One region of the Mesorhizobium sp. 01N446 genome, then DNA from elsewhere that is predicted to be linked to it. Evidence: predicted binding sites of a transcription regulator. Region 1 holds the regulator's gene; the other holds the start of a gene.
The links. Region 1 encodes LexA, which represses DNA repair genes until DNA is damaged. Its sites were predicted from a motif close to TGTTCNNNNTGTGTTCNG; they were not measured.
Positions count from the first base shown of each region.

Region 2: a site for LexA is predicted at 2,957-2,974, ahead of AC1DPX_RS03520 (DNA recombination protein RmuC). Genes of this name have one in related genera too.

Region 1 is NZ_JBFTRA010000004.1:76,644-82,312, forward strand. Features, by position in the region: gene AC1DPX_RS17275 (GntR family transcriptional regulator) at 1-358, shown strand, start outside; gene AC1DPX_RS17280 (pyridoxal-phosphate dependent enzyme) at 355-1,323, shown strand; gene lexA (transcriptional repressor LexA) at 1,678-2,415, shown strand; gene AC1DPX_RS17290 (ComEC/Rec2 family competence protein) at 2,409-4,859, opposite strand; gene gltX (glutamate--tRNA ligase) at 4,962-5,669, shown strand, end outside.
Region 2 is NZ_JBFTRA010000001.1:758,254-763,922, reverse strand. Features, by position in the region: gene AC1DPX_RS03545 (transporter) at 1-125, shown strand, start outside; gene truA (tRNA pseudouridine(38-40) synthase TruA) at 142-888, opposite strand; gene AC1DPX_RS03535 (GNAT family N-acetyltransferase) at 910-1,416, opposite strand; gene fmt (methionyl-tRNA formyltransferase) at 1,413-2,366, opposite strand; gene def (peptide deformylase) at 2,373-2,903, opposite strand; gene AC1DPX_RS03520 (DNA recombination protein RmuC) at 3,007-4,278, shown strand; gene AC1DPX_RS03515 (class I SAM-dependent methyltransferase) at 4,275-5,087, opposite strand; gene AC1DPX_RS03510 (GFA family protein) at 5,170-5,574, opposite strand.

The sequences.
Region 1 (5,669 bases):
GGCCTTCCACGCGGCGCTGCTCAGCGCGGCGACATCCAACTGGCTTTTGCGCTTCCGCTCGACGATCGCCGATCAGTTGCGGCGGCATCATCGGTTTCTCGGCCTGGCGCCGACATTGCGGGCGGCGGCCGGCCTCAAGGATGGCTATGGCGAGGCAATGGACGCCTTGCGCGAGGCGATCGCGATCGAGCATCACACCGCGATCATGGAAGCGGCGCTCGATCGCGACGTCGAGCGGGCAAAGGCGCTGATGACGGCGCATATCGGCTACACGCTTCATGTCTATGTCCACAGCGAAGACAACGGCGCCAACACCTACGCCGCACGCGCCGGCAGTCTGAAAGCGGTTTCCGGATGACGCTGCCGCGGCGTCCGACACTTGACGAGATCGTCGCGGCCCGTGACCGGCTGCGCGCCTGGCTGCCGCGCACGCCGCTGCTGCGCACTGATCTCGGCCGGCCCGATCAGCTTATATTTCTCAAGCTCGAGACATTGTCGCCCATCGGCGCCTTCAAGATCAGGCCGGCGCTCAATGCCTTGCTTTGCCGCGACGCCGATGAACTCAGGCACGGCGTGTCGACCATCAGTTCCGGCAACATGGCATATGGAATGGCCTGGGCGGCAAAGGCGCTTGGCGTTCCGATGGTCGCCTACATGTATGCCGATGCGCCCCGGACCAAGATCGACGGGGTCCGCCGCCTTGGTGGCGACGTGCGTTTCGTCTCGCACGAGACATGGTGGCGCTACATAGTCGGAACCGAACGGCCCGATGGCGCCGAGCTTCTCGTGAACCCGGTCACCGATCAGGCGGTGCTTGCCGGCAACGGAACCATTGGCCTGGAGATTGTCGAAGATCTGCCCGATGTCGATTGCGTGCTGACACCCTATGGCGGCGGGAGCATGACGTCAGGCGTCGCCAGTGCGGTCAAGGCGATGCGAGGCCAGGCCAAGGTTTTCGCGGTCGAGGACGAGAGCGCCGCTCCGGTCACGGCGGCATTGGCGGCCGGACGCATTGTCGAGATTGAGACGCGTCCCTCCTTCATCAAGAGCATAGGCGGCCCGTCGCTGGTACCCGGCCTGTGGCCATTGGCAAATCAGCTGATCGACGGCGCCATCGCCGTCAGCCCCGAGCAGGTCACGGAAGCGATGCGCCTGTTGTTCTCGAAGGCAAAGATCGTGGCCGAAGGTGCCGGTGCCGCCTCGCTCGCCGCCGCTCTGCGCAGCGAGCACGCAACGGGCAATGTTGTCTGCGTTATCTCCGGCGGCAATATCGATGCCGGCGCCTATGCGCAGGTATTGGCCGGCGCGGTGCCGGAAGCCTGAATGCGTTCTATTCCCGGATAGCCAGCGATGGTTGGCGTTTTGGTTTCGTTTCGTTCCGCTGGAAATGGATCGATACACCGTTCAAATTCGCCCCGCGGACGCCTCTCAAACGCCTGATGCCAAAGCGCACCCTGGGGTAGGCCACAGGCCATTAACCAAAATAATTTCAATGCATGTGCCGATGGCGCCGTGGTCGCTTGCCCCCTGCTGCCGGGGGCCAGATAATTTCTGAGGCCTTAACAAATTCATTAAACTTTAAACAGTTGCGGAACACAACTGGAACAGATAGTGTTTGTTCTGGGTTTGTTTTTCGATTCTGGTTCACACCCTTCGTTCAATGCCTTGGGGGCCGCCATGCTGACACGCAAGCAACATGAACTGCTGATGTTCATTCATGAACGGCTCAAGGAAAGTGGCATTCCGCCTTCCTTCGACGAGATGAAGGAAGCGCTCGATCTCGCCTCCAAGTCAGGCATCCATCGCCTGATCACGGCACTGGAGGAACGCGGCTTCATTCGCCGGCTGCCCAACCGGGCGCGGGCGCTGGAGGTGCTGCGGCTGCCGGATTCGATCGCGCCGGGTCTCAACGCGGCAAAGAAATTCTCGCCGAGCGTCATCCAGGGTAGTCTCGGTCAGGGCGGCCTCGGCCGCCAGATCAAGCCGGCGCCGTCGCGCTTGCCGGCGGCCGGCAATGACGACGACGCGGTATCCGCCGTTTCGATCCCGGTGATGGGCCGCATCGCCGCCGGTGTGCCGATCGATGCCATCCAGCACCAGACGCATTCGATCTCGGTGCCGCCGGACATGATCATGGGCGGCGAGCACTATGCGCTGGAAGTCAAGGGCGACTCGATGATCGAGGCCGGCATCTTCGATGGCGACACGGTCATTATCCGCAATGCCAACACGGCAAGCCCGGGCGAGATCGTCGTGGCGCTGGTCGACGAGGAGGAAGCAACCTTGAAGCGGTTCCGCCGCAAGGGCGCCTCGATCGCCCTTGAAGCCGCCAACCCAGCCTACGAGACGCGTATCTTCGGACCGGACAGGGTCAAGGTGCAAGGCAAGCTGGTCGGGCTGATCCGGCGTTACTGAGCAGGAGCGGACGGCTTTTCGGGTTTTTGATAGGGCGGCAGCCCCCTCGCCTCGCGTGAAAATTTTCGCTGCTCGTGCCAGGGCCGGTACGGGCCGTCCACCGCGAAGCTGACAATTGGCGGACCGGTCGCCGATTGGCGGTCGAAGAAGACGGCGGCACTGCCCTTGCGGGCCAGTTGCCGTTTGGTGACGACAAGAACCAGCGGATTGTGGCAGGCATTATAGCCCGTCGCGTCATTGACGACGATCAGATCGGCAAAACCGCAGGCCTTCCAGGTGTCCTTGCGGTCTTCGACATGCGCAATGATCGCGCCGGACGGATGCCGGGCAAGACAGACACCGTCCGTGCAATAGAATGGCGCTCCCGGCGGCAGGTTGACCGCATCGGCAATGTCGAATTGCCCGTCCGCCTTGCTGAACATTTCCGGCACGATGATGGTTTCGGATGTCAGCGCGCGTTTCCAGTTGTCGACGGTGAATTCGTTCGGACGAGCCCGGCTGACAGCGAGTTCGCCGCGGCCGATTGGCAGCGCAACCAGCCGCGCATCTTCCGAGATCAGCACATCCGGCGTGCGCGTATCCGACACCGTCAGCAGGCCGGCAAGCGCGAATGGCACGGCCGCGAGCCGCAGCCAGGTCGTCGCCATTGTCGCGATAACCAGTGCGATGGTCACCAGCAGCACGGAGTGCTGGGAAATCAGCCCGACAGCATCGATCGGCGAGCGTTCCGATATCCATGCCGATATGGCGATCATTGCCGTCAGGCCTTTGCCCATCAGGTAAAGGGATGGCGCATCCAATCCGAACGGCATCAGCAACGCACTGGCTACCGCCAGGAACATCACCGCCGTTACGATCGGCATAACGGCCAGATTGGCGAACAGGCTGAGCGGCGACACACGCTGGAAATGCCAGATGGCAAACAGCGCCGTGGCGCAGCCTGCGATGATGGAGGTCATCGCCAACCCGCCCGTCGCCATCAGGAATTTTCGTGTGAGAAAGCCCGGCAAGGACCGCTTTGGCGGTGGCGGTCTCGTCTTTCCCGCATGGTGATCCGCCCAGCCGGCATAGGCACCAACCAAAGCCGCGGTCGCGGCGAACGACATCTGGAAGCTCGGGCCGACCACTTCGTGGGGCGACACCACAATGACGGCGATCGCCGAGATCGCCAGATTGCGCATAGTCAGCGCCGCGCGATCGAACAGGACAGCAATGAGCATTACCGCCAGCATGATAAAGCTGCGCTCGGCGGCAACGACGACGCCGGAAATGACGAGATAGGCCGCGATCGAGAAAAGGGCCGCGGCGGCGGCGTATTTCTTCACCGGCCGACACGCGGAAAAATCCGGAAACAGCGCGAAGGCGCCGCGCAGCAGACCCATGATGGTGCCGGCAACCAGCGCCATATGCAGTCCGGAGATCGAGATGATGTGATAGATGCCGGTGCGCCGCATCGCCTCGTTGATTTCATCGGGAATGCCCGCGCGGACACCAACGATGAGCGCAGCCGCTATCTCGCCTTCGGCACCGCCGACCGTGGCCCTGATGTGGTCGGCAATGGCTTCGCGAGCATTTTCGATCCCTGAGAAAAGCCGGGCCGAGAGCGGCATCTCGTCGTCGGCGGAAACCAGCTTTGGATTGCCGAGAAAGAAGCCGCTGCCGCCAATGCCGGCGAAATAGCTGTCGAATGAGAAATCGTAGCTGTCCGGCCGCACCGGACCGGTCGGCGGCAGCAGTTTGGCGTAGCCCGTGACCATGGAGCCCGCGGTCACTTCCGCCGGAATATTGCGCGCCGAAAGCCGGACCCTTTCCGGCGCATAGCGCAGTGTCGGCCGGGCGGTCGATGTCACGTCGATGGTGAGCCGGATGCGGCCGGTCTCCATGCGGTCGATCGAGACCACGCGGCCGGTCACTTGCGTCGAGATTTCCGAACCCAGCATCTGCGTGCCCGCCCGCCAAGTCTCGACCTTGGCGGCAAGCAGGCCGAGCGCACACAGCAATGCCGCCATGAAGCCCAGATGGGTTTTCGGCCAGGAGCGCGAAACCAGCGCACAGATCGCCATCAGCACGACCACGGCGACAGGTCTTGCAAAATCAGGCTCCACTGCGAGCGAATAGTAGCCGATCGCACCAGCGGCGAGACAGACCGGCACCAGCAGGAAGGCGATGCCTCGATCCAGCTCCAGCTCCGCCGCCATCGCCACGCCATGGCGCAGGCGAGGCAAGGAAACCCGCCCGAGTTGCCGGCGCACACGCACAATCCGGCCCGAGGCAGGTGCCGGAAGTGGCGCCTGGATATCCGCCTGCGACGGCTGACTGCCCGGCGCGGGCACAAGGGGCGATGGCGGCAATGAGGCTGGCGGAGGGATCGCAAACAGGGACCGTTCGCTGACGCCAACGTTGGCGTCCTCGCCCTGTTTTGAGCCCCGGCCTCGTCCAGCCATCGGGTCTGCCCCTTGCACCCCTGACGCCCTATGCTACATGAACGCCGGGCGCGCGAAAGTCCGCGCAGCCGCACCCCGCTTCAGATGGTTTCCGAGAGTTTCATGTCCGACAAGGTCGTCACCCGTTTTGCCCCTTCGCCCACCGGCTATCTGCACATCGGCGGCGCGCGCACGGCGTTGTTCAATTGGCTCTATGCCAAACACACAGGCGGCACGATGCTGCTGCGCATCGAGGACACCGATCGCGAGCGTTCGACCGATGCCGCAACGGCCGCCATCCTGGACGGTCTCACCTGGCTCGGCCTTGGCTGGGACGGCGACGCGGTCTCGCAATTCGAGCGCGCGCCGCGCCACCGTGAGGTCGCCGAGGAACTCGTGCGTCTGGGCAAGGCCTATTACAGCTACGAGACGCCGGCAGAGCTTGAGGCAATGCGCGAGGCAGCACGCGCCAAGGGCCTGCCGCCGCGCTACAACGGCCAGTGGCGCGACCGTGCCCCCTCCGAGGCGCCTGCGGGCGTCAAGGGCGCCATCCGCATCAAGGCGCCGACCGAGGGCGAGACGATCGTCCACGACCGTGTCCAGGGCGAGGTGCGCTTCCCCAACAAGGATCTCGACGACTTCATCATCCTGCGGTCGGACGGCAACCCGACCTACATGCATGCCGTCGTCGTCGACGACCACGACATGGGTGTCACGCACATCATTCGCGGCGACGACCACCTGACCAACGCCGCCCGCCAGACCGTCATCTACAACGCCATGGGCTGGGACGTGCCGTCGATGTCGCACATCCCGCTGATCCATGGCGCC
Region 2 (5,669 bases), on a different contig from region 1:
CCGCCGTTTTCGTCGGCATGTTCATCGCTTCGCTGCTGGTGCTGTTCGGGCTGCAGATGCTGCTTGGCATCACCGTGCCGGACGATATCGGGGCCCAGAGCCTTTCTGGGCCATTCCCGGGGTAGAGCCTCCGGACTCTATTCAGGGATAATCGACGCCAATGAGGAAAAGCCCGTCGGGCGGCGCGACCTGGCCGCAGGCGGCGCGGTCGCGCGCTTCGAGCGCCGCCTTGAGATCGGCTTCGGTCCAGCCGCCATCGCCGACGCGCTTGAGCGAGCCGACCATGGAGCGTACCTGGTTGTGCAGGAAGGAACGGGCCGAAGCCCTCACCTCGATCATGTCGCCCGCCCGGCTCACATCGAGCCGTTCCAGCGTGCGAACCGGGCTGTTGGCCTGGCACTGGGTCGAACGGAAGGTGGTGAAATCATGCCGGCCGAGAAGAAGTTTCGCGGCCTCGTGCATGGCGCCGGCGTCAAGCCGCTTCGGCACCCACCACACCTTGCCCTTTTCCAGCGCCGCGGGCGCGCGGCGGTTGAGGATGCGGTAGAGATAGTGGCGGCCGGTGGCCGAGAAGCGCGCGTCGAACTCATCCGGGACGATCGCCGCCTTCAGGATAGCGACATGCGCGCCGGCTGCCTGCAGATGGGCGTTGACGGCATCGCGCACCTTGTCGCCAGGCCATGCCTTGACGAGGTCGGCATGCGCCACCTGGGCGGTCGCATGCACGCCGGCATCGGTGCGGCCGGCGGCGCGCAACCGCACCGCCTCGCCGCAGAATTTCTCGATCGCCTGCTCGATCGCCTGCTGCACCGAAGGCTGGTCGGCCTGGTGCTGCCAGCCGGCAAACAGGCTGCCGTCATATTCGATGTCGAGACGAAAACGCGGCATGCCGGCAGCTTACGTTCTCGCCTAGGCGGCGAGAGCGGTGAAGGCGGAAGCGTAGACCAGCTTCCCGGCCTCCGGAGCGTCGCCCCAGGCCAGCGCCTGCAGCGCTTCGCCCTGGTATTCGCTCTCGAACTTCTCGGCCCGCGCGTGGCTATAGCCGAAACGGCCGTAATAGGCCGGGTCGCCCAGCACCACGGCCAGCGTCTCGCCGGCATCCTTGAGGCGGATATGCGCCTCGCGGATCAGCGCGCCGCCAATGCCTGAGCCATGGAACGAAGGTTCCACCGCCAGCGGCGCCAGCGCCACGGCCGCCAGGCTCTTGCCGCCATTCTGGACGAACAGCCGCGAAAACAGGATATGGCCGACCACCTGGCCGTCTTCTTCCGCCACCAGTTCGACGACGGCGTCGCCGCCGGTGACCAGCGCGTCGACCAGCCCGGCCTCCGCCTGTTGGCCGAAGGCATGTTCTTCCACGAGGCGAATGGCCTCGCGATCCCGCGGCGTCGCCGCGCGTATCGACATCATGCTCATGAGAACTTCATTCCTTTTACGATCTTGGCTCCGCGCAGGAATTCCGACGCGGCGGCGGGCTTTCCGCCCGCACGTTGAACTTCGACCAGTCTGAGCGCGCCTGTCCCGCAGGCGACCGTCAGCCGGTCATCGAGAATTCCTCCCGACTCGCTCAAATCGTCCGAAGGCGACAGGCCTTCGGACAGCGTCGAGCGAAGCAGTTTCAGCCGTTCCATGCGGCCGCCAATGTCAATTTCGGACCAGGCGCCGGGGAAGGGCGACAGGCCACGAAGGTGGTTGTGGACCTCGGCCGCGGGCCGCGTCCAGTCCACGCGCGTCTCGGATTTATCGATTTTTCTGGCGTAAGTCACCCCTTCCGCCGCTTGCGCGGTAAATGTCAGGGTGTTCTCTTCCAGCCGCGCCAGCGCTTCCACCATCAGGGCAGCACCGACGCGCATCAACCGATCATGCAGATCGCCGGCTGTCATATCGGGCTCGATGGCACATTTTTCAAGCAATCCCACCGGTCCGGTGTCGAGACCCTCTTCCATGCGCATCACCATCATGCCGCTTTCCGGGTCACCCGCCATGATGGCGCGCTGGATAGGGGCGGCGCCGCGCCAGCGCGGCAAAAGCGACGCATGGCCATTGATGCAGCCGAGCCGGGGCGCGTCGAGAATTGCCTTCGGCAGCAGCAACCCATACGCGACGACCACGGCGATATCGGCCCGCAGGGCGCTGAAAGCGGCCTGCTCGGCCTCGCCCTTGAGGGATGTCGGCGTCCGCACCTCGATGCCCAGCCGCTCGGCCTCGCGCTGCACAGGCGACGGCGTCAGCTCCAGCCCGCGCCGTCCGCCGGCGCGTGGAGGCTGCGTGTAGACGGCTGGTATCTCATGTCCGGCCTCGGCGATCGCGCGCAGCGTCGGCACCGAAAACTCCGGCGTGCCCATGAAGATGACGCGAAGGGGCATTTCCCCCTATCCCACCAGCTTGCCCGGCGCCTTGTCCTTGGCGAGCTTCTTGAATTTCTTCACCACCATGTCGCGCTTCAGCTTCGAGATGTGGTCGATGAACAACACGCCGTTGAGATGGTCGATCTCGTGCTGCAGGCAGGTCGCCATCAGCCCTTCGGCCTCCATCTCCTGCAGCTTGCCGTCGCGGTCGAGATACTTCACCCGCACCGAAGCCGGGCGCTCGACCTCGGCGTAATAGTCGGGGATCGACAGGCAGCCTTCCTCGTAGACCGACCGCGCCTCCGCGCTTTCCAGGATCTCGGGGTTGATGAAGACATGCGGCGCCGGCGTTTCGTCTTCCTTGGCTAGGTCGATCACCAGCATGCGCAGCGGCTCGCCGATCTGGATGGCCGCCAGTCCGATGCCGGGCGCGTCATACATGGTCGCCAGCATGTCGTCGGCCAGTTTGCGCAAAGGCGCGTCGACGCGCTCCACCGGCTTGGAAAGCTGGCGCAGGATGGGATCGGGAAGGATGATGAGCGGCTTGATCGGCATGGCGTCCCACGTAAGACCTCCAGCGAAAAGCGTCAACCGGGGCATCTAGGCCATGTTCTTGTTTTGATCTGTGCGGTCACGCCGAATCGGCTATGCTGTCCACATGAATGATCTGAGCACCATCCTTTCGCAGCCCGTCGCACGGCTTGGCGCCTCGACAATCACGCTCGGCCACGCCCTGGCCTTCGGCGCCTTGCTGTTCCTCGGCCTGTTCGTGGCGCTGGTCGTCGCGCTGTGGCGGTCGGCCAAGGCGCGCGCGGTTGCAGCGGCGGAAGCCGCCGACCATGCCCGTGATGCCGAGGCGCGGATGGCCGGCATCTTGCAAAGCCAGGCCGAGATGCAGGGCCGCATGGGCGCGATCGCCGAAGTGTTCGGCGCGCGCCAGGCGGAGCTGACCCAGTCGATCGGCCAGCGCCTCGACGCCATGACCGGCCGCCTCGGCCAGACCATGACCGAACAGACAAAGTCCACGCATGAAAGCCTGGCCAAACTGCAGGAGCGGCTGGCGATCATCGATACCGCGCAAGGCAACATCCAGTCGCTTGCCGGCCAGGTCGTGCAGCTGCAGGCGATCCTCTCCAACAAGCAGACGCGCGGTGCCTTCGGCCAGTCGCGCATGGAGGCGATCGTCGCCGACGGCCTGCCGATGGGCGCATACGAATTCCAGGCGACGCTGTCGAACGGCAGCCGGCCCGATTGCCTGGTGAAGATGCCCAACGGCGCGCCCTCGCTGGCCATCGACGCCAAGTTCCCGCTGGAAGCCTGGAACGCCATCCGGGCCGCCGACGGCGCCGACCTGCAGAAGGTCGCGTCGCAGGCTTTCCGCCGCGACATCGAGATCCATGTCCGCGATATCTCGGAAAAATACCTGATCCAGGGCGAAACGCAGGACACCGCCTTCATGTTCGTGCCGTCGGAATCGGTGTTCGCCGAAATCCACGAGAATTTCGAGGCGATCGTCCACAAGGCGCACCGCGCCCGCGTCGTCATCGTCTCGCCGTCGCTGCTGATGCTGTCGATCCAGGTCATCCAGGCCATCCTCAAGGACGCCCGCATGCGCGAACAGGCGCATCTGATCCAGGGCGAGGTGATCCGGCTGATGGAGGATGTCGCGCGCGTCGACGAGCGCGTGCGCAAGCTGCAGGTGCATTTCGGCCAGTCGGCCAAGGACATCGACGATATCCTCGTCTCGACGTCGAAGGTGACCAAGCGCGGCCAGAAGATCGAGGCGCTCGAGTTCGGCGCGCAGGCCGATGGCGATGCCGGCCAGGACGCACCGTCGCGGGCACCCGCGGCGAAACTCGAGCCCGGCCCGCGCGTTGCCGATTCAAAGACCGGCCAGCTCAGGCTGCGCGTCGTCGAAGGCGACGACTAGGCCACAGCCACGATGACGTGTGCCTGGATTTTGGCGGCAACCGCGCCGTTGCCATGCCTGGCCGCAATCGCGGCTGCGGCATAGTCTGTTGCAGCGTCGAGTTTGCCCGGATCCCGAGCCTCGATTTCGGTGCGGAGCACGGTTCCCTGGCAATAGGCAACGGCCGGAATGCGCGGTGAGGGCGCACGGCTCTGTTCGGCCCTCGTCTCGATCGCCGCATCGGAGAAGCCGGCCTCTTCGAGGTCCCCTCGGATCAGCGCCATATCGTGGTAGCCATGCGGCGTGCGGGCCAGAAAGCGCGGCGGATCGTCCGGGAAAATCCTTGCCAGCGCATTCGTCACGTCATCGGCAAACACATTCTCCTCGATGCGGTCCCAGACGTTGAACAGAAAATGTCCGCCGGGCTTCAGCACACGCCTGGCCTCGCGGTAGGCGGATGGGCGGCTGGGAAAGAACATCGCGCCGAACTGGCAGCAAACGAGATCGAAGGCCGCGTCTTCGAACGGCAGCGCCATGGCATCGGCCTGGCGCCACTGGATGCGAGCGTCGGGCGCTTGTCGCGAAGCGGCATAGTCGAGCATCGGCTGGTTGAGGTCGGTCACGACATAGATTGCGTCAGGCGACAGTTTTGGCGCCAGGGCACGGGTGACGACCCCGGTGCCCGCGGCGACTTCCAGCACGGCTTTGGGCGAGAAGGCCGCTGCCCGCCGCGCAAGGTCCGCGGCGAATGGCTCGAAAATCAACGGCACCATATAGCGGTCGTAGTTTTCCGGGATCGAGCCGGCAAACAGTTTGTCCGTTTCCAACATCGCTGTCACCCGCCCTTTGATGGTGAGCGAGGCTAGCACATAATTGCTTGTCCTGGGGCGGCTTTCGACCGGGAGGCCGGGGCTACTGCTCCTCCACGATCCTGGTGCCCTCGAATTCCGGCAGCCAGTGCAGCGCCGACCGATGCCAGTACTGCGTCTTGGGAACGAGTTCGTCGCGCTGCCGCGCCGTGCCGACGCGGATGCCGTAAACCTTTGGCCCGTCACCGACAGACGTCGCATAGAGATGCGAACCGCATTCTCCGCAAAAGCCCTGGGCGCGCTTGGCACCGCTGGCCCCGGTCTTGATGTAGACTTTCGGCGTGCCCCTGGTGATGTGGTAGTCCTCCTCCGGCACCCGCACCGAGACGCGAAACGCCGTGCCGGTCAACTGCTGGCAGTCCGTGCAGTGGCAGATCGAGGTCTTTTCTGGGTCGACCTCAGCTTCGTAATTGATGGCGCCGCAATGGCACCCGCCGTCGATCTTCATGGTCGTTCCTCCGAAATGCTTCGCCCGATCTTAGCAAGGCAAGGCGACGGGGCAACGGTGCAGTGCTGGTCCAGGACTAGCAATTCCAGGAAAAG